Regions from separate parts of the Mesorhizobium sp. B1-1-1 genome, predicted to be linked through region 2. Evidence: riboswitches for the same ligand, from Rfam matches in the RefSeq annotation. Region 2 holds a riboswitch; the other holds the start of a gene.

Region 1 (10,636 bases), on a different contig from region 2:
GTTTCCGGGCCGCTGTCGGTCGACGCCGAGGGCCTGGTCGATGCCGACCTGATGATCAGACTAAAAGACCCGAAAGCCGTGGCCGCCATTCTCGGGGCCGCCGTACCCGAACAGAAGAACCAGATCGAACAAGGCTTTGCCGCCCTGGCACTGCTCGGCAACGAACCGTCGATGCCGCTCAAGGTGGTCAAGGGCAAGGCCTCGCTCGGCTTTATCCCGCTGGGCAAGATCAAGCCGGTCGACTAAGCATCCCCAATGGACAGACCGGCAAAACTCCTGAGCGTCGGCGCGCTGACGCTCGACACCATTCTCCGCGTCGAAGCGCTTCCCGTCCATCAGGGCAAGTTCATGGCCGCCGATGGCGTCCAGATCGCTTCCGGCATGGCCACGAGTGCCGCCTGCGCCGCACGCCGGCTGGGCGCCGAAGTGTGGCTTTGGGCGAGCGCCGGCGATGATCAGGTCGGCGACCAGCTGATATCGGGCATCGAGGCGGAGGGCGTTGATTGCAGCCTCGTCCGTCGCGTCGCCGGAGCGTCCTCGGCGCTGGCCGCGATCCTCGTCGATGGCCATGGCGAGCGCATCATCGTGCCTTTCTACGATCAGCGCGCCCAGGCCGATCCCGACGGCTTGCCGGTCGCCGATCTCACCGCTTTCGATGCCGTGTTGGTCGATGTGCGCTGGCCGGGTGCGGCAGCGCTGGCCCTCAGCGCTGCGCGCGCTGCCCGCCGCCCCGGGATCCTCGATGCCGACACCGCGCCATTGGCAGTGCTGGAGCGGCTGTTGCCGCTCGCCTCGCACATCGTCGCCTCCGAACCGGCGGCGCGCATCGTCTGCGGCCAGGCGCTGGACCCGCAGACCGCATGCGCCGACCTTGCCTCGTGCACCGACGCTTTCGTCGCGGTAACCGCCGGCGGGGCTGGAACCTGGTGGCATGACAGGCAGGCCGGTTGCGTACGCCACGTCGCTGCGCCAAAGGTCAAGGTGGTGGATACGCTGGCAGCCGGCGACGTCTTTCATGGCGCATTCGCAGCCGGATTGGCGCAAGCCATGCCGATCGAGCAGGCGCTACGCTTTGCCAGCGCGGCCGCAGCGCTCAAATGCCAGCGCTTCGGCGGCAGGCTGGGCGCGCCCGATCGTGCCGAGACACTGGCGATGATGGCGGCGACCTGGCCTGAAGGAGCCTAGTTCTTCGCTGGATGCTCGACCGCCTGGCGGCCGAAATCCGGCACGTCGATGTCCTGGCCGGCCTCGATGATCGAGCGTCGCACGGCGCGGGTGCGGGTGAACAGGTCGAACAGCTTGTCGCCGTCGCCCCAGCGGATCGCCCGCTGCAGAAAAGCCAGATCCTCCGAGAACCGCGCCAGCATTTCCAGGATCGCGTCCTTGTTGTGCAGGCACACGTCCCGCCACATGGTCGGATCGGAGGCGGCGAGGCGCGTAAAGTCGCGGAAACCGGAAGCGGAATATTTGATGACTTCCGTCTTGGTCACCGATTCCAGATCATCGGCGGTGCCGACGATGTTGTAGGCGATGATGTGCGGCAAATGCGAGACGATGGCCAGTGTCATGTCGTGATGCTGCGGATCCATCGTGTCGATGTTGGCGCCACAACGGCGCCAGAATTCGGAAAGCCTTTCCAGCGCGTCCGGATCCGTGTCCGGCAGCGGGGTGAAAATGCACCAGCGGTTGTCGAACAGATCGGCGAAACCGGCATCGGGCCCAGATTTCTCCGTGCCGGCCAGCGGATGGCCGGGAATGAAATGCACCCCACCGGGTATATGCGGCTGCATCTGTGCGATCACGGAAGCCTTGGTCGAGCCGACATCGGTGACGATGGCGCCCCTCTTCAGCGCCGGCGCGATCTCTTGCGCCACCGCGCCGGACGAGCCGACCGGCACCGAGACGATAACCAGGTCGGCATCGCGGACCGCTTCCTTGGCATCTATGGCGTAGGAGGAGCCCAGCCCAAGCTCTTGCGCCCGCGCCAGCGTTGCGGCGCTGCGCGTCGAGATGGCGACATGGCCGGCCAGGCCCTCGCGGCGGATGACGCGGGCCAGCGACGAGCCGATCAGGCCGATGCCGACCAGCGCGATCTTTTCGAACATCGGTGATGCCATGGCGTTCTAGCTTTTCAGGAATGTCGTGAGTGCCGCGACAACGCCGCGATTGGCCTCTTCGGTGCCGACCGTCATACGCAGTGCGTTGGGAAAGCCATAGCCCGAAACACGCCGCAGTATGTAGCCGCGCTGGGTGAGATAATCGTCCGCCGCCGCGGCCGAATGCTTGCCGTCGTCGGGAAAATGAATGAGGAGGAAATTGCCGACGCTCGGCGTCACCCGCAACCCGAGCCCGGTCATCTGTTCGCTCAGCCAGGCCAGCCAGGTCTCGTTATGCGCGACGCTGCGCTCGATATGGGTGCGGTCGCGGACGGCGGCGATGCCGGCCTCGATCGCCGTCGCATTGACGTTGAAGGGACCGCGTATGCGGTTGATCGCGTCGACGATGTGCATCGGCCCATACATCCATCCGATCCGCGCCCCGCCAAGTCCGATCTTGGAGAAGGTGCGGGTCATGACCACGTTCTGAGAGCTGCCCGCGAGCTCGATGCCGGCCTCATAGTCGTTGCGCCTGACATATTCGGCATAGGCGGCATCGAGCACCAGAAGCACGTTCTTCGGCAGGCCGGCATGCAGGCGGCGCACCTCCTGGAACGGCACGTAAGTGCCGGTTGGATTGTTGGGATTGGCGAGGAACACGATCTTCGTACGTGGCGTGACGGCCGCCAGGATCGCATCGATGTCGGCGCGCTCCTCGGTCTCCTTGACCGCGACAGGCGTCGCCCCCGCCGACTGGATGTAGATTTTGTAGACCATGAAGGCGTGTTCGGTGAATATGGCCTCGTCGCCGGGGGCGAGATAAGTCTGCGCCATGAGGCCGAGGATCTCGTCGGAGCCGTTGGAACAGATGATGTTCTGTGCGTTCAGACCATGCACCTCGGCGATTGCTTCGCGCAGGCGCCGGGCGGTGCCGTCGGGATAGACGTCGAGCTTGGCGGCGACCTCGCGCGCGGCCTCGATTGCCTTCGGCGAGGGGCCGAGCGGGTTCTCGTTCGACGACAGCTTGTGGACCTTGTCCACCCCGGCGGGGGCCGAGCTCTTGCCCGGCACATAGGCCTGGATGTCCATGATGCCCGCGCGCGGGGTTGGACGTGTCTTGTCCGAGGTCTGGCTCATATCGCAAAATCCGTCGAGAACGCCTCCATCCTGGAAGCCGCTGCGGAAATACAAGCCATGGCCGGCAATGTCGAGAGGTGGCAGTGGTGCCAGCAGGCGGCATTGACGGCGAGGCAGGTGAGTTCTAGAAGGGCAGCGACAGTTCCGTGGTGATTTGGCCGGTCGGCTTGCAGCCACGTTAAACAATTCGCTAAAGGGCCGTTTGCGCGACGTAACCGGCTTTGCGAAGGCATTGCCGGTTTTTTATTGTCCGCGGCCGGCCGGACGAACGCATCGGCGGCGCGGACATCGGTAGCAATTTCCGCAAAGGCGAGGGTGCAGCAAGAGAGACGAGATGGCCGCTCAGCGCGCTGGCAGAACCAACAACGAGGCAGACCAACCGTCGAGCCCGGTCGTGCGCTTCGGCGCCGACAAGCCGCTCAAGCTCGACGCCGGCACGCTGCTGTCGCCGTTCCAGATCGCCTACCAGACCTACGGCACGCTGAATGACGCCCGTTCCAACGCCATTCTCGTCTGCCACGCATTGACCGGCGACCAGCATGTGGCCAGCACCAATCCAGTGACCGGCAAGCCGGGTTGGTGGGAAGTGCTGATCGGCCCCGGCAAGATCATCGACACCAACCGCTTCTTCGTCATCTGCTCAAACGTCATCGGCGGCTGCCTCGGTTCCACCGGCCCGGCATCCACCAATCCCGCTACTGGCAAGCCCTATGGGCTCGACCTTCCGGTCATCACCATCCGCGACATGGTGCGTGCCCAGCAGATGCTGATCGACCATTTCGGCATCGAAAAACTGTTTTGCGTGCTCGGCGGGTCGATGGGCGGCATGCAGGTGCTGCAATGGGCGTCGAGCTATCCGGAGCGTGTTTTCTCGGCGCTGCCGATCGCCACCGGCGCGCGTCATTCCTCGCAGAACATCGCTTTCCACGAGGTTGGCCGGCAGGCCGTGATGGCCGACCCCGAATGGCATGGCGGCAAGTATTTCGACCACGGCAAACGCCCGGAAAAGGGGCTCGCCGTGGCGCGCATGGCGGCCCACATCACCTACCTGTCGGAAGCCGCCCTGCACCGGAAGTTCGGCCGCAACCTGCAGGACCGCGAAGCGCTGACCTTCGGCTTCGACGCCGATTTCCAGATCGAGAGCTATCTGCGTCACCAGGGCATGACTTTCGTCGACCGCTTCGACGCCAATTCCTATCTCTATATGACGCGGTCCATGGACTATTTCGACCTCGCCGCCGACCACGGCGGCAGGCTGGCCGATGCTTTTGCCGGCACCAAGACCCGCTTCTGCCTGGTGTCGTTCACCTCGGATTGGCTGTTCCCGACCGAGGAGAGCCGCTCGATCGTCCATGCGCTGAATGCCGCCGGCGCGTCGGTGTCCTTCGTCGAGATCGAGACCGATCGCGGGCACGACGCCTTCCTGCTCGACGAGCCGGAACTGTTCGCCGCCATCAATGGCTTCATCGGCTCGGCCGCGCGAGCGAGAGGGCTCGGTGCATGACCCCGCAAAATTGCAGACCTGTCCATCAAGGGTCACGCACCACGACAAGGGGCAAGCCATGAGCGTCAACCGCGCCCAGCGCGTCGATCTCGAGGTGATCGCCGGTCTGATCCCGCCGCAATCGCGGGTGCTGGACGTCGGCTCCGGCGACGGCTCGCTGCTCGAGCTTTTGCAGGAAACCAAGCAGATCGACGGCCGCGGACTGGAGCTGTCGCAGCGCGGTGTCAACGAATGCGTGGCGCGCGGCCTTTCCGTCGTTCAGGGCGACGCCGACAAGGATCTCGAATTCTATCCCGACAAGGGTTTTGATTTCGTCGTCCTGTCGCAGACCTTGCAGGCGACCCGCAACCCGAAGCTCGTTCTCGACGAACTGCTCAGGATCGGCGAACACGCCATCGTTTCCTTCCCCAATTTCGGCCACTGGCGGGTGCGCCTGTCGCTGTTCGTCAGGGGCCGCATGCCGGTGACCAAGGACCTGCCCTATTCCTGGTACGACACGCCGAACATCCACTTCTGCACCATCCGCGACTTCGTCAATCTGTGCGAGGAGCTTGGCGCGACCGTGGAAAGGGCGACCGCGCTCGACGCCAACGGCCAGAAGATCGGCCTGTCGATGCCATGGTGGTTCTGGAACTTCTTCGGCCAGCAAGCGGTGTTCTTGTTGAAGCGATAGGGGCCATCCCGGAGGTGGCTATGACACCCCCTTTTCGGGCGAAGTCGAGCTGCAGGCTGATCTCTGCGACGAAGGTCATCAGCAGGTTGGGACGCATAGCCCGGCGAAGGCTCAGCGATCGAGCTCCGGGAAATACGGATCCGACAAGAACCGTCTGTCGCGTTCGCCTTGCAGGCAGTCGATCGGAGCCTCGGCTTCGGCGGGAATGATCCTGGTCTCGTTCTGAACGCCGCTCACTTCGAGGATCAACTTGCGCCGGATCGCCGTCGAGAATTCGGCGGCTGTATAAATCGGCAGCACGAAGGAGCCCGGCCCGCCGGTGACGCACTGGGCGTAATACCGGTCGAGATGGCTGAAGGTGGGCGATGGATTGATCAGGATCGGCAGGCCGTTGATGACGATGCCTCTGGCGTTTGCCGCATCCCGCGTGGCGGTGACGGGCAGCCCGATATTGTTTGGTCCGTCACCGGAAATATCGATGACGCTGCGTTCGCTTTCGTAAGCGGTGCGGTCGAAGAGCCCCGCGCCGAAGGCGAGCGCGCCGGAGATCGACGTGCCGCGGAAGCTGCGGAACGGACGGGCCGCTATCTTGTCGGCAAAGGCGTTGGCGCTCTCGGCGCCGTCGATGACCTGCCAGCCGATGAGCGCGTCGTCGCGCACGGTGCCGGCCCATTCGAAATAGGTGAGCGCGATGCGACCGGCGTTCCCGGCGCGGACCGCCTTGACGAAGTCGGGATGACGCAGCGCCTCCACATAGCCGGCGCGCTGCAGGGCGAACTCCTTCTCGTCCATCGACAATGAGATATCGACCGCCAGCACCAATTCGACGTCAACGGCCAGGCTGTCCGGCGCAGGCGCAGTCACGGCGGCCTCGGTGCAGGCCAGGCAGGCAAGCAGGCTGAGAGCATCAAGCATGGCCGGCTCAAGCTATGTTTCCGGTGCGATCTTCCCTCGCGATCACGGCGAAATAAAGCTGCCGCGTGGCGTGGCGCGGGCTGGTCCGAATAGATGCCGGAAGCGCTATGCCTTGCGGCGAGGAGCGGCCGGCGGCGGCTCGATCGCGCCTGCCCTTATACGCGCGGGCTTCAGGGCCGGCACGCCGGACGCCTTCACGATGGTCAGTGCGCGCGGGAAGAATTGATTGTTGTGCTGGCCGCGGCCTATATTGAGGATCGTCGCCCCGGCCAGCCGCTTCTCCAGCATCGACAACACCCGCCGCAGTGTCGGTCCGTCGAAGGCATCGAGAGCCTCATCGATGATCACCCATTTCGGCTGCCGCAGCACGAGGCGGGCAAAGGCCAGCAGGCGCAGTTCGTCGTCGGCCAGTTCATGCTCCCAGCGCGCGCTGCGGCCGAGCGACGACGACAGGTGTTCCAGGCCGATCTCGGCCAGCACGGCTGAGATATCGGCATCGCTTGCCGGCGCAACCCCGTCCACGCGGTCGAGCACTTCGCGCAGCGTGGCGGTTGGGAAGTAAGGCGTGCGCGGCACGAAGATGGGCGTCTCTCCCGCCGGCATGCCGATGCGCCCGCTCCCCCACGGCCACAGGCCGGCAATGGCGCGAAAGAACAGCGTCTTGCCCGCGCCAGGCTCGCCGGTGAGCATGACGCGTTCGCCGGCGTGGATCTCGACATGCTGGTCGGCGAGCCTCGTGCAGCCCTCCGGCGAGGCCACTTCGAGTTTCTCGAAGGTCAGCTTGCCGTTTGCATTCTCGCCGAATTCGATGCGCCTTTCCTGGCCGTGCAGCACATCGGTCTCATCCAGCGCAATGCGGAAATCGGCGACGCGCATCAGCGTCGCGCGCCAATCGGCGATGCTGCCGATATTGTTGATGAACCAACGCAATGAAGAATGGACCTGATTGAAGGCGCCGACCGCCATCATCAGTCCGCCGAAGCTGATATCGCCCGCGAAATAGACCGGCGAAGCGACCAGGATGGGAGCCACCACGGTGATCCAGCCATAGGTGTCCGTCACCCAGGCGAGATTGATCTGGGCGTTATAGATGCGTCGCATGGCGCCGAGCACGGTGCCCAGGTCGGTTTCCAGCCGCCGCCTGGCATCGGGCTCGCTTCGGGCGAGCGCGATGGCATCGATGTTCTCGTTGACGCGCACCATCGAGGAACGCAGCTCCGCCTCGCGTGTGTAGCGGTCGCTGTTGAGGTGGATCAGTGGCCGTCCGACCAGCCAGCTCAGCCAGGAAGCCGTTCCGGCATAGAGGATGGCCGCCCACACCATGTAGCCCGGTATGGCGAGCGATGTCCCGCCGACATGGAAGACGAAGCCCGAGGACAGCTCCCACAACACGCCGACGAAGGAGGCGAGCAGGATTAGGGATTGCAGCAGGCCAACGCCAAGATCCGTCGACAGGTCGGAAAGATGGCTCGCGTCCTGCTGCATGCGCTGGTCGGGATTGACCCCGATGGCGCCTGCATGCGCCAGGCGAAAAGCGCGCGCCGGCCGCATCCATCCATCGATCAGATCGAGCGTCAGCGCCTCGCGCAGCTTCAGCCGGATCGTCTGATTGAGCCAGGTCTGGCCGACATTGAGCACAAGAAGCCCACCGGCAATCGCGGCAAAAACGGCGAGCTGGTGCAGGAAGGCCTGCATGTCGCGGCGTGCAAGCGCATCGTAGAAAGGCTGGTTCCAGCGGTTGAGCAGAACCTGGCCGATCGAGGTCGCGACAATGACGGCAACCATTCCGATGGAGGCCCAGCGTAGCCCTTTGCGGACCGGCGACCCGGCAAGCGCCAGCTTGATGGTTGCCACCTGATCACGCAGGCTCGAAGCTTCGACCGCAGCGATAGGCCGGGCAGAGGCATCATTGTCCGGATAATCGGCCATGAGCTGAAGTCCTTGCGTTCAAAAGCGGTGCTGAAAACCGGATGAAGTGTAGTGACGCCACTGGTCACTCAGCCAGGCTGCGAGCCCGTCAGCGACAGATAGGTCGCGAAATGCCGTCCGGCGCAAGTTTCTGGCATGATCACGAAGGTGTCATTCGCGGACCCGGCGATGTCGTGCCCCCGGTCTCTATTCGCCGGCCGAGCCGCGTTGCTGCATGCGGCGAAAGCACCGGCACGAAAACCCGTCGGGAAGCGCGCTGGGCGGCCGGCACGCCCTGATAGAGCCGCTTCTGCGCCTCGACCACGATGACGCCGGAAAAGATCGGCCACAGCCGCCGGCCGGCGCGCTCCACCATATTGTGGAAGCGCATCATGAAACGCCGCCGCGATGGCGGAAAGAACAGGGCGTCGGACCAGGCGGCGGGCGTGAAATTCGCCTCGCGCAGCAACTCGGTGAGCTGACCGCGCGAGAACGGCCTGCCATTGCCAAACGGCGTGTGCTCGAACCGCGCCCAGACGCCGCGCCGGTTGGGCACGACGATGACCACCCGGCCGGCCGGCGACAGCACGCGCCAGATCTCGTTCAGCGTTTCGCGCGGGTTTTCGACATGCTCGAGCGAATGCACCAGCAGCATGCGGTCGATGCAGGAATCGACCAGCGGAAGCTCCTCGTCGAAGACCAGCGCCGTCGCGGTCGGCCCCGCCGCTGGCCAGACCACGGCGCCCTGCGTCGCCGGCATGAAGGCGAAGACCCGCTCGGCGTCGCTGCCGAACCGTTCCAGCCAAGGCAAGGTGTAGCCCAGCCCGACAAGCCGCTCATTGGGCACCGTGGCCCATATCGATGACAAGGCCATGGTGATCGAATGCTCGGCAAAGCGACCGAGCGCTGTCGAATAGAAGGAGCGGAGATCGACGATGTCGGAATGCATGTCAGGGATGTAGCCGCGATATCGGCGGGTTTCAACAAAAGGCCGCGACGTCCCAAGATCCCGGATGTCGAATGACATCCTGACATTAGTCATCTCCGGGATGACATCCGCGCGTCGGCGTCCTATGTCTGCGGCGAAAGATGGAGAGATGCGATGGCGGTCGAAATCGAACAGTTCATGTGCCGCAGCGACAATTTCGGCGTGCTGGTGCATGACCCCAAAAGCGGTCAGACCGCGCTTATCGATGCGCCGGAAGAAGCGGCGATCCTGGCTGCGGTCAAGCGCACCGGCTGGACGCCGACGATGATCCTGACCACGCATCACCATGCCGACCATGTCGAGGCCAATCTGGCGCTGAAGCAGCGCTTCAAGCTGCGCATCGTGGGTCCCGAAGCCGAAAAGGCCAAGATTCCCGGCATTGACGACACTGTCGAGGACGGTTCGATCCTGCATCTCGGCGAGGAGCGCATTGAAGTGATCGCCACCCCCGGCCACACCGCCGGCCACGTCTCCTATCACCTGCCGGCATCGAAAGTGGCGTTCACCGCCGACACGCTGTTCGCGCTCGGCTGCGGGCGGCTGTTCGAATGCAAGCCGCCGGTGATGTATGGATCCCTGAAGAAGCTCGCGGCACTGCCTGCCGCGACCGTGATCTATTGCGGGCACGAATACACGCTCGCCAACGCCCGTTTCGCGCTGAGCGTCGACCGGACCAATTCGGCATTGAAGGAACGCGCGGCAAAAATTGAAGCGCTGCGCGCCGATAACAAGCCGACGCTGCCGACCACGATCGGCGAGGAATTGTCGACCAACCCTTTCCTGCGCTGGCATGATCCGGCAATCCGCAGGCATCTCGGCATGGAGAAGGCGTCGGACGTCGAGGTTTTTGCCGAGATTCGCAAGCGCAAGGATAATTTTTAGGCCAAGCGACACTGGTCGAAACCATGACGAGTTCCGCAGAAATCATCGCCATCCTTGGCATGAAGCCGCATCCGGAAGGCGGCTGGTACACGGAAACCTTTCGCGACGGTGGCGGCGGAGCTCGAGGCCACTCGACGGCGATCTATTTTCTGCTGGAGCAGGGCCAGGTTTCCGCCTGGCATCGCGTCAGGGATGCAGCCGAGGCCTGGCACTTCTACGCCGGCGCGCCGCTGGCGCTGTCGATATGGGAAGAAGGCGGCCCAAAGGCTAACCGGGTGATCGAGCAGGTGCTCGGCATCGAGCTTGCGGCCGGCGAGCGGCCGCAAATCGTCGTGCCGGCGGGCTGGTGGCAATCGGCGCGCAGCCTGGGCGAGTGGACCCTGGTCGGCTGCACCGTGGCGCCGGGCTTCGACTTTGCGGCGTTTGAACTGGCGGAGCCTGGTTGGCGGCCTAAACAGCTCTGACGCAGCCGGAAACCCTTAGCGCAGCAGGAAACCAAGCGTGATCACGAGCTGCGCGGCGTAGTAAAGCAC
Region 2 (10,636 bases):
GATCGTCTCCTTCGAAGACGGCCGCATCAGCCCTGTCGAGGTCGTCCTTGTCGAGTTCGTCAAGGATTCCGTTGCCGTTCGGGACCCCGGCAACTGCTCTGCCAGGCCTGGCCAGGCCTGCAAAAGCAACTGCCCCCGCGACGCCAAGCATTCCAGTAAGAAACAACCGACGTTCCATCAAAATCTCCCGAGTTGTTTATCATCGGCGCATCGTTCCCCGGCTCAAAACGAGCTCCGGCGCGAACGCCGATTGGCCTTTGAACGCACTTACCTGGTTTTTGTTCCGGTCACCCCACTTCGCGCAGGATGAAATCATGCAGCATCTTCGCCGCCGGCGACAGCGCACGGTTCTTCACTGTGATCAGGCTGTAAGGCCGAACCTCGATGTCGAATTCGGTCTGCACGACGTCGATGGCGCCGGCCAGCCCTTCGGGATTCTGGATGAATTTCGCCACCTGGACCGAGACCGGCGCGATGGCGTCGGAGTGCGCGACCATGACCAGGGTGAGGAGCAGCGAACTGGTGTTGAGGATGCGGTCCGGCAGCGCGATGTTGCGGTTCAGGAAATTGCTCTCCATGGCCTGGCGCAGCGGCGAGCCGCCGGACTGGAAAACCCAGTCATAGGCCGCGGTCTCCTCCAACCGAACCGCCTTGCCCTCGGTCAGCGGATGGCCCCGGCGCACGATCAGGCAGGCTTTCTCGACGCCGATCACACGGGACTCGAACAGCCGCGGGTTGAGATCGTCGGGGATGCGCGCGATGATGAAGTCATGGCGCGACGCGATCAACTCGCGCGCCAGCACGTTGGAGGTCTCGACCTGCATGGTGATCTCGATGCGCGGGTAGATGCGGCGGATTTCCCGGATCGCCGGCACCGCGAGCTCGATCGCGGGCGCCGTCACCGCCCCAAGGAACACCGAGCCGCCCTTGCCCGCCTTGAGTTCGGAGATCTCGCGATCGACCTCGCGCATCTCCAAAAGGATGGAGCGCGCGCGCCTGGCCAGCGCCTTGCCATAGGGCGTCAAGGTGACGCCGCGCGGCAGCCTTTCGCAGAGCGTGACGTCCAGCACGGCTTCCATCTCGGCGATCATGCGGGAGGCCGCCGGCTGTGAGATATTCATGACCTGGGCGGCGGAACTGACCCGGCCGTGATCGTCCAGTGCAACGATCATGCGCATATGGCGCAGGCTGAGGCCGCTGCGCAGCAGGGTCTCGCCGTCACCGGGGAGCACCTCGTAACCTTCTGAAATCCCGCCAGGATTGCGCAACGTTGCCATGGATTTCCCTTCGCTCCCAATGCCCTGAGTTCAGCGTCAACGTATACCAGTTTCGGTATAGCAATCATCAAAGATCGCATTTGACAGTTATGGCAAAGGGACACACCCTTCGCGCGTCCTGGGGCGTGCCAGTCGATGACGAGGAAAATCGTGTCGATTGAAATCAGTCCCAGGGCCGATTGGGAGGATACCGGAGATCGATAGACGACAGCGGCGCTTGCGCTCCTGCTCGCCTGCGCGGCCCGCGAAGCCCCGAGGTGTCGCGTCCATCAACCAGGGAGAGTAATTGTGAAGATCATCAAGACGCTGGCCGCCGTCGCGGCCCTTGGCATCGCTGCCATGACCTATTCGGCGCACGCCGCCGACAAGGGTCTCGTCGGCGTGCTGATGCCCACCAAGACCTCGCAGCGCTGGATCAACGACGGCGATGCCGTCAAGTCCCAGCTCGAGGCTTTGGGCTATACGGTCGACCTGCAATATGCGCAGGACGACATCCCCAACCAGCTCAGCCAGCTGGAAAACGAAATCACCAAGGGTCCGAAGGCGCTGATCATCGCCTCGATCGACGGCACCACCCTGTCGGATGCGCTGCAGAAAGCCGCTGACGCCGGCGTCGTCGTCGTCGCCTATGACCGCCTGATCAAGAAGACGCCCAATGTCGACTACTACACCACGTTCGACAATTTCGGCGTCGGCGTGATCCAGGCGAATTCGCTGGTCAAGGGCCTCAAGGAGCGCTTCCCGAATACCAAGCCGTGGAACGTCGAACTGTTCGGCGGCTCACCCGACGACAACAACGCCTTCTTCTTCTACAACGGCGCGATTTCCGTCCTGCAGCCGCTGATCGACGACGGTTCGATCAAGATCAAGTCCGGCCAGACCGGCATGGACAAGGTCGGCACGCTGCGCTGGCTCGCCGCCACCGCCCAGGCGCGCATGGACAATCTGCTGTCGGCCAACTATTCGGACGGCAGCCGCGTCGATGGCGTTCTGTCGCCCTATGATGGCCTGTCGCGCGGCATCACCGCCTCGCTGCGCGCCGTCGGTTACGGCACGGAGGCCCAGCCGTGGCCGATCGTGACCGGCCAGGACGCCGAGACCGCCTCGGTCAAGCTGATCATCTCGGGCGAGCAGTACTCGACCGTGTTCAAGGACACCCGCGAACTGGCCAAGGCCACCGTCGAGCTCGTCGACAAGGTGCTCTCGGGCGGCAAGCCGGAAGGCCTCGACACCAAGACCTACAACAACGACGTCAAGGTCGTTCCCTCGATCCTGCTGACGCCGCATGAGGTCGACAAATCGAACTACCAGGCCCTGGTCGTCGACTCCGGCTACATCAAGGCCGACGAACTGAAGTAAATTCGGTTGCATAGCCAGGGGTCCTGCGCAACGCAGGGCCCCTTTTCGTTCACCAGCGACCCCGGTATTGTTGCGGGTCTCGCAGGAGCACTTTACCCATGGCCTCGACGATTTTGGAGATGCAGGACATCACCAAGACGTTTCCCGGCGTCAAGGCGCTGTCGAACGTCAACCTTCGGGTCGAGGAAGGCGAGATCCACGCCGTGGTCGGCGAGAACGGCGCCGGCAAATCGACGCTCATGAAGGTGCTGTCGGGCGTCTATCCCTCCGGCACCTATGACGGCCAGATCATCTTTCAGGGCCAGGAATGCCAGTTCAAAGGCATTCATGACAGCGAACGCAAGGGCATCGTCATCATCCACCAGGAGCTTGCGCTGGTGCCGATGCTGTCGATCGCCGAAAACATCTTCCTCGGCAACGAACACGCCCGATACGGCGTCATCGACTGGAATGCCAACGAGGCGCGCACCAGCGCCCTGCTGAAGAAGGTGGGCCTCAAGGAGGACCCCAAGACGCTGATCACCAATATCGGTGTCGGCAAGCAGCAGCTGGTCGAGATCGCCAAGGCGCTGAGCAAGGAGGTCAAGCTCCTGATCCTCGACGAGCCGACGGCGTCGCTCAGCGAAAAGGACAGCCAGGCGCTGCTCGACCTTCTGCTCGAATTCAAGCGACAAGGCATGACCTCGATCCTGATCTCGCACAAGCTCAACGAGGTGAACCGGGTCGCCGACAAGGTGACCGTCATCCGCGACGGGCGAACCATCGAGACGCTGTCCAGGAAGGACATCTCGGAAGACCGCATCATCACCTCGATGGTCGGCCGTTCGCTCGACGACCGCTATCCGCCGCGCGAGCCCGATATCGGCGAGGTCGTGTTCGAGGTGAAGAACTGGTCGGTCTATCACCCGCTCCACGCCGAGCGGCAGGTGATCAAGGGCATCGACATCAATGTGCGCAAGGGCGAGGTGGTCGGCATTGCCGGGCTGATGGGCGCCGGGCGAACCGAATTCGCCATGAGCCTGTTCGGCCGCTCCTATGGGCGCCGCATCACCGGCGAGGTGCTGCTCAAGGGCAAGCCGATCGACGTCTCCTCTGTGAGCAGGGCGGTCGAACACGGCATTGCCTATGTGACCGAGGATCGCAAGACCTACGGCCTCAATCTCATCGACCATATCAAGCACAACATTACGCTGGCCAATCTCGGCGGCGTGTCGCGCCACAGCGTGATCGACGATTTGCGCGAGCTTGCCGTCGCCAACGACTATCGCAAGCAGACCAACATCCGCGCCTCCAGCGTCTATCAGATGACCGGCAATCTTTCCGGCGGCAACCAGCAGAAGGTGGTGCTGTCGAAATGGCTGTTCGCCGACCCGGAAGTGCTGATCCTGGACGAGCCGACGCGCGGCATCGATGTCGGCGCCAAATATGAAATCTATACGATCATCGCGCGCCTTGCGGCCGAAGGTAAGGCGATCGTGGTCATCTCGTCGGAAATGCCAGAACTGCTCGGCATCACCGACCGCATCTATGTCATGAACGAAGGCCGCATCGTCGGCGAAATGCCCGCGGCGGACGCAAGCCAAGAAAGAATAATGCGCGCCATCGTTCGGGGAGAAGGAAAAGCAGCATGAGCACGGAAAGCGCCCCCGCCCCGCAAAGCAACGTCGCCGAAGATGTAGGGCAGCGTCCACGCATCGCCGTATCGGCGCTGGCGACGAACCTGCGCGAATACGGCCTGATCCTGGCGCTGATCGCCATCATGGTGTTCTTCCAGTTCACCACCTCGGGAACGCTGTTCAAGCCGGTGAACCTGAGCAATCTGGTGCAGCAGAACTCCTTCATCATCGTGATGGCGCTCGGCATGCTGCTGGTCATCGTATCGGGCCATATCGACCTCAGCGTGGGGTCCGTGGCCGGCTTCATCGGTGCGCTGGCGGCGATGATGATGGTGATCTGGCCTCTCGGCATATTCAGCAACCCGCTGGTGGTTTCCATCGTCTGCCTGATCGTTGGCGGCCTGATCGGCGCGGCGCAAGGCTACTGGATCGCCTACCATCGAATACCGAGCTTCATCGTGACGCTGGCCGGCATGCTGATCTTCCGCGGCATATGCCAGGCGCTGCTCGGCGGCGGATCTTCGGTCGGACCGCTGCCGCCCGAGTTCAAGGCGCTCAGCTCCGGCTTCATTCCAGATGTCATCGGACCGCTGACGCTGATCCCGCCAACGGTGAATGCAGCCGGCAAGACGATTATGGGCAGCGGTCTGACGCTGCACATGACGACGATCGTGCTGGGCCTGATCGCCGTGCTGGCCTATGCCTATTTCGGGCTACGGACGCGACGCAAACGCGAACGCCACGGCTATGAGGCCGAGCCCTTTACCCTGTTCGTCATCAAGACGCTGGTCGGCAGCGCGCTGGCGCTGTTCCTGGTCTACCAGTTCGCCAGCTATCGGGGCCTGCCGGTGGTGCTGCTCGTCATGGGCCTGCTGATCTCGCTGTTCGTCTTCGTCACCAAGCGCATGACGATCGGCCGCCGCATCTATGCGATGGGCGGCAATGCCAAGGCCGCGCAGCTGTCGGGCATCAAGACCGAGCGCCTGACGCTTTACGTGTTCGTCAATATGGGCGTGCTGTCGGCGCTTGGCGGCCTGATCATCGCGGCACGCCTTGGCCAGGCCGTGCCGGCGGCAGGCCTCGGCAGCGAGCTCGACGTCATCGCCGCGGTGTTCATCGGCGGCGCCTCGGCGATGGGCGGCGTCGGTCAGGTCATCGGCGCGGTGGTCGGCGGCTTTATCATGGGCGTGATGAACAACGGCATGTCGATCATGGGCGTCAATGTCGACTGGCAGCAAGTGGTCAAGGGCCTGGTGCTGCTCGGCGCCGTGATCTTCGACGTCTACAACAAGAACAAGGCCTGAACAGGTTTCAGGCGAGGCAAGCAGGAGGCATACGGTCGCGGCGCTGCCGGCAATTCGCCGGCTTGAAGAAGTCCTTCAGGGACCGGGCTCGCGAGCGCAATCCGGACGAAGAGTTCAACCCGTGGCACGGCCAGTCCGAGCCGCGCAGGTCAGGGTTTGCCAGAAGGCAGCCATGCCAAGACATATGAGAGAGGACTGATCATGCTGATCTCGCAGATTCTCGACGACGCCGAGACCATCCGTGTCGTTGCCCGCACAGGCGGCAAGACCCGGATCATCAACGGCGCGCGCAGCGTCTATTCGCTGGCGATGGAAGCCGCTCGTACCGGCGTGGGCCTTGCCGCGTTGATCGAACGCAAGGGGCTCGGCGAGACCGTCGATCTCGACGCCGCCTACAAGAAGGGGCGGCTGCTGTCGCCGATCAATCATCCCGATCCGGCGCATCTGCATCTGACCGGCACGGGGCTAACGCATCTCGGCTCGGCGGCGACGCGCGATTCCATGCACAAGAAGCTCAGCACCGACGGCGAGGAGCAGCTCACCGATTCCATGAAGATGTTCCGCATGGGGCTGGAAGGCGGCAAACCCGCGAAAGGCCAGATCGGGGTGCAGCCGGAATGGTTCTACAAGGGCAATGGCACGATGGCCGTGGCGCCGGGTGCCGCGCTCCTGTCGCCGGCCTTCGCCAAGGATGCCGGCGAGGAGCCCGAGGTTGCCGGCATCTATGTCATCGGCGACGACGGCGCGCCGTTCCGGGTCGGCTTCACGCTGTCCAACGAATTTTCCGACCATGTGACCGAACGCGTGAACTACCTCTTTCTCGCCCATTCCAAGCTGCGCAACGCTTCCTTCGGACCGGAGATCCTGGTCGGCGACCTGCCCGCCGACATCAGGGGCTCCTCACGCATCTGGCGCGACAGCAAGTTGATGTGGGAAAAGCCGTTCCTGTCGGGCGAAGCGAACATGTCGCACACCATCGCCAATCTCGAACACCACCATTTCAAATATTCGGCTTTCCGCCAGCCGGGCGACGTGCATGTGCACATGTTCGGCACCGCGACCCTGTCCTTCGCCGACGGCATCAAGACCGAGGCCGGCGACGTGTTCGAGATCGAGGCCGGCGATTTCGGCCTGCCGCTGCGCAACCCGCTCGAAATCGAAAAGCCGGTGAAGGTGGCGGTGAAGGCGCTGTGAGGGTGGCCATCATTCCTTCTCCCCTGTGGGATCCGAAGGACGGGGCGAGACCCGTGGCTCGCCCCAGGGCAGTGGATCAGCGCGCAGCGCCGAGACGGTTGAGGGGTGCTGGCCGGAGTGAGGCGTTGGCGTTCCCTGGAACACCCCTCATCCGACCTCGCTTCGCGAGGCCACCTTCTCCCACAAGGGGAGAAGGTAAGAAGCGTCTCAGATCTCAATAAATATCGAAATCGAAATACTTGTCCTGGATCTTCTTGTAGGTGCCGTCGGCGACGATGGCGTCAATGGCTGCGTTGAGCTTGTCGCGCAGCGCCGTATCCTCGAGACGCACGGCAATGCCGGCTTCGGTCTCGGTGCCCTTGACGTCACCGACCATCTTGCAGCAACCGTCGCTCGCCTTCTTCATCCAGTCCATCAGCACGAACTTGTCGGAAAGGACGGCGTCGAGGCGGCCGTTCTGGAGATCGGTGATTGCCTCTTCCTGGGTCGGATAGAGCTTCGCTTCGGCGCCGGCCTTGCCATAGACGTCCTGGGCGTAATTGGCCTGCGTGGTCGCCGCCTGGGCGCCGACCGTCTTGCCGGTGAGTGCCGCCGGTTCGGTCGAGGCGATGTCGCTGTCCTTCAGGGCGACGAGCGACAGCGGCGTCGTATAATATTTGTGGGTGAACGCAACCTGCTTCTTGCGCTCCTCGGTGATGCTCATCGAAGCGATGATGGCGTCGAACTTCTTGGCCTGCAGCGCCGGGATAATGCCGTCCCAGTCCTGGGTGACGATCTCGCATTCGACCTTCATCTGCGCGCACAAGGCGTTGGCGATGTCGATGTCGAAGCCCTCGACCTTGCCGTCGGGCGTGATGGTGTTGAACGGCGGATAGGCGCCCTCGGTGCCGATCTTGATTTTCTCCGCCGCATGCGCCGATAGGGCGCCGGCACCAAGCGTCAGCATGGCGGCGGCGGCCGCCGATACGATCCATTTCGAAATCTGCATTTTCATTCCCCTTGAGCGCCGCCACGTCGGCGGCCGGCGAGGCAGCCAAGCATGGCGAGCCGGCGCAGGCAAGTATCTTGCCTGACGGTGATGAGCGTTCAGGGCGCGGCGCGAAAGTGCTTGGACAGCTTCAGGCCCTGCGCCTGGTAGTTCGAGCCGAGCTCGGTGCCGTAAAGCGCCTGCGGCCGCTTCAGCATATGCTCGTAGACCAGCCGGCCGACGATCTGGCCATGATCGAGGATGAACGGCACCTCATGGCTGCGCACTTCGAGCACGGCGCGGCTGCCGGTGCCGCCGGCCGCCGAGTGGCCGAAGCCCGGATCGAAGAAGCCGGCATAGTGGACACGGAACTCGCCCACCAGCGGATCGAAGGGCGTCATTTCGGCCGCGTAGAGCGGCGGCACATGCACCGCTTCCTGGCTGACGAGGATGTAGAACTCGTCCGGATCGAGCACCAACTCGCCGGCGCCGCTCTTGTGGATCGGCTCCCAGAAGTCGACGATCTCCTGCGCCGCGCGTTTGTCGACATCGACGAGGCCGGTATGGTGTTTGCCGCGATAGCCGACCAGCCCGTCACTGTCGCCGTTGAGATCGATCGACAATGCGATGCCGCCGCCGGAGATGTTCGGCGGTTCGGTGGCGACCAGCATTTCGGCCCGGTGCAATTGATGCAACTCTGCTTCCGAGAGCAGCGCATTGCCGGTGCGGAAGCGTATCTGCGAAAGGCGCGAGCCGGCGCGCACGACGATCGGGAAGGTGCGTGGGCTGACTTCGAGATAGAGCGGACCATGATAGCCGACGGCGATCTTGTCGAACTCGTGGCCGCGATCGGTCATCACGCGGGTGAAGATATCGAGCCGCCCGGTCGAGCTCTTGGGATTGGCGGACGCCGAAATTTCCGCCGGCAACGCCAGGCTTTCGAGCAGGGGCACGATGTAGACGCAGCCAGTTTCCAAAACGGCGCCGTCGGCCAGGCTGATCTCGTGCAGCTTCAGCCGGTCGAGTTTTTCACTGACCTTGTGGTTGGGACCCGGCAGGAAGGACGCGCGCACCCGCCACGCCTTGTCGCCGAGCCTCAGATCAAGGCTGGCCGGCTGGATCTGGTCGGCGTCGAGCGCACGCGACGACTTCAGCGCGCCGGACTGGAACAGCGCCGCAATGTCCTGATCGGGAAGAATTCCTGTCTGCCGCAAAGTCTGGCTCCGCTCTGCTGGTACAAATCTCTTAATGAAGCCGGCAATTGACGCAAGCGTGGCGCGGGTCTAAAGGGTCGTTATCCCGTGGTGATTTGGCCGGTCGGCTTGCAGCCACGTTAAACAAGTCGCTAAAGGACCGTCGGGCCGCAAGGCCGCATGGACCGGTTGCGACTTTTTCGCGGCCGGTTTTTTTGTGTTTGGATAGGACGATGACGAGCAAGACGCGCAACTGGAAGCCTCAGACCGCACTCGTGCATGGCGGAACCCTGCGTTCCGGCTTCGGCGAGACTTCCGAGGCGATATACCTGACCCAAGGCTATGTCTATGAGACGGCCCAAGCCGCCGAAGCCCGCTTCAAGGGCGAGGAACCGGGCTTCATCTATTCGCGCTACGCCAATCCGACCGTCGACATGTTCGAGAAGCGCATGTGCGCGCTCGAAGGCGCCGAGGACGCGCGCGCCACCGCGTCCGGCATGGCGGCGGTGACGGCAGCCCTCCTGTGCAGCGTCAAGGCCGGCGATCATATCGTTGCGGCGCGCGCCCTGTTCGGCTCCTGCCGCTGGGTGGTCGAGACGCTGGCGCCGCGCTACGGCATCGAGGCGACGCTGGTCGACGGCACCGACATCGCCAATTGGGAAAAGGCGGTTCGGCCCAACACCAAGCTGTTTTTCCTGGAAAGCCCGACCAACCCGACGCTTGAGGTGGTGGACATCGCCGCCGTCGCTTCGCTTGCCAATTCGATCGGCGCGCGGCTGGTCGTGGACAATGTCTTCGCCACGCCGCTGCAGCAGAAGCCGTTGCAGCTCGGCGCGCATATCGTGGTCTATTCGGCGACCAAGCACATCGATGGCCAGGGCCGATGTCTCGGCGGCGTCATCCTGTCGGACAAGAAGTGGATCGACGAGAACCTGCACGATTATTTCCGCCATACGGGCCCCAGCCTGTCGCCGTTCAATGCCTGGACGCTGCTGAAGGGCCTGGAAACGCTGCCGCTGCGCGTGCACCAGCAGACGGAGAGCGCCGGCAAGATCGCCAATTTCCTGGCCGAGCAGCCGGAGATCGCCCGCGTCATCTATCCCGGCCGCGCCGACCATCCGCAGGCCGATATCGTGAAGAAGCAGATGTCGGGCGGCTCCACCCTGATCTGCTTTGACGTCAAGGGCGGCAAGCAGGGTGCCTTCGCCTTGCAGAACGCGCTCGACATCGTCCTGATCTCGAACAATCTCGGCGACGCCAAAAGCCTGATCACCCATCCGGCGACGACAACGCACAAGAACCTCAGCGACGAAGCGCGCGCCGAGCTCGGCATCGGACCCGGCACGCTCAGGCTGTCGGTCGGGCTGGAAGATACCGACGATTTGCTGGACGACATCGCGCAGGCGTTGAAGGCCCGATGAGGACTGGTGGCAGACCGAGGACTACAGGCCTGCCGCTTTGCGCAACGCTTCGTTCATGCGCGTCTGCCAGCCATCACCACCGGCCCTGAAACGGTCGACAACATCGGCGTCGAGGCGCAACTGTACCGCACGTTTGGGTCGCGCAAGCGGCGGTCGGCCAACTTTGCGGCGCGAAGCGGCATCGGTCGGCTGCGCATCCGGATCGGCCTCGGCGGCGGCAGTGATCGCAGCATCTTCCTCGTCGGTCCTCGCGCCAAGCGCCTTTCGGGCGAGCCCCAAAGCATCAGCGCGCGACTGCTTTGGGG

The links. Region 2 has a riboswitch for S-adenosylmethionine ahead of FJ986_RS08805 (O-succinylhomoserine sulfhydrylase). Riboswitches for the same ligand answer to the same signal wherever they lie in the genome.
Positions count from the first base shown of each region.
Region 1: another riboswitch for S-adenosylmethionine. It lies ahead of FJ986_RS26360 (homoserine O-acetyltransferase); the one in region 2 lies ahead of FJ986_RS08805 (O-succinylhomoserine sulfhydrylase).

Region 1 covers NZ_VFWW01000014.1:89,650-100,285, forward strand. Annotated here, with positions in the region: gene FJ986_RS26340 (DUF2125 domain-containing protein) at 1-246, shown strand, start outside; gene FJ986_RS26345 (sugar kinase) at 256-1,185, shown strand; gene FJ986_RS26350 (prephenate/arogenate dehydrogenase family protein) at 1,182-2,117, opposite strand; gene hisC (histidinol-phosphate transaminase) at 2,124-3,233, opposite strand; SAM riboswitch at 3,370-3,447, shown strand; gene FJ986_RS26360 (homoserine O-acetyltransferase) at 3,568-4,737, shown strand; gene metW (methionine biosynthesis protein MetW) at 4,796-5,410, shown strand; gene FJ986_RS26370 (DUF1194 domain-containing protein) at 5,522-6,325, opposite strand; gene FJ986_RS26375 (ABC transporter ATP-binding protein/permease) at 6,431-8,254, opposite strand; gene FJ986_RS26380 (methyltransferase domain-containing protein) at 8,394-9,182, opposite strand; gene gloB (hydroxyacylglutathione hydrolase) at 9,336-10,103, shown strand; gene FJ986_RS26390 (cupin domain-containing protein) at 10,127-10,567, shown strand; gene FJ986_RS26395 (lysoplasmalogenase family protein) at 10,583-10,636, opposite strand, start outside.
Region 2 covers NZ_VFWW01000004.1:91,428-102,063, forward strand. Annotated here, with positions in the region: gene FJ986_RS30430 (hypothetical protein) at 1-310, shown strand, start outside; gene FJ986_RS08770 (LysR family transcriptional regulator) at 288-1,277, opposite strand; gene chvE (multiple monosaccharide ABC transporter substrate-binding protein) at 1,566-2,636, shown strand; gene mmsA (multiple monosaccharide ABC transporter ATP-binding protein) at 2,735-4,267, shown strand; gene mmsB (multiple monosaccharide ABC transporter permease) at 4,264-5,556, shown strand; gene araD1 (AraD1 family protein) at 5,758-6,750, shown strand; gene FJ986_RS08795 (ABC transporter substrate-binding protein) at 6,965-7,738, opposite strand; gene FJ986_RS08800 (2'-deoxycytidine 5'-triphosphate deaminase) at 7,837-8,931, opposite strand; SAM riboswitch at 9,009-9,086, shown strand; gene FJ986_RS08805 (O-succinylhomoserine sulfhydrylase) at 9,144-10,331, shown strand; gene FJ986_RS08810 (BrnA antitoxin family protein) at 10,353-10,636, opposite strand, start outside.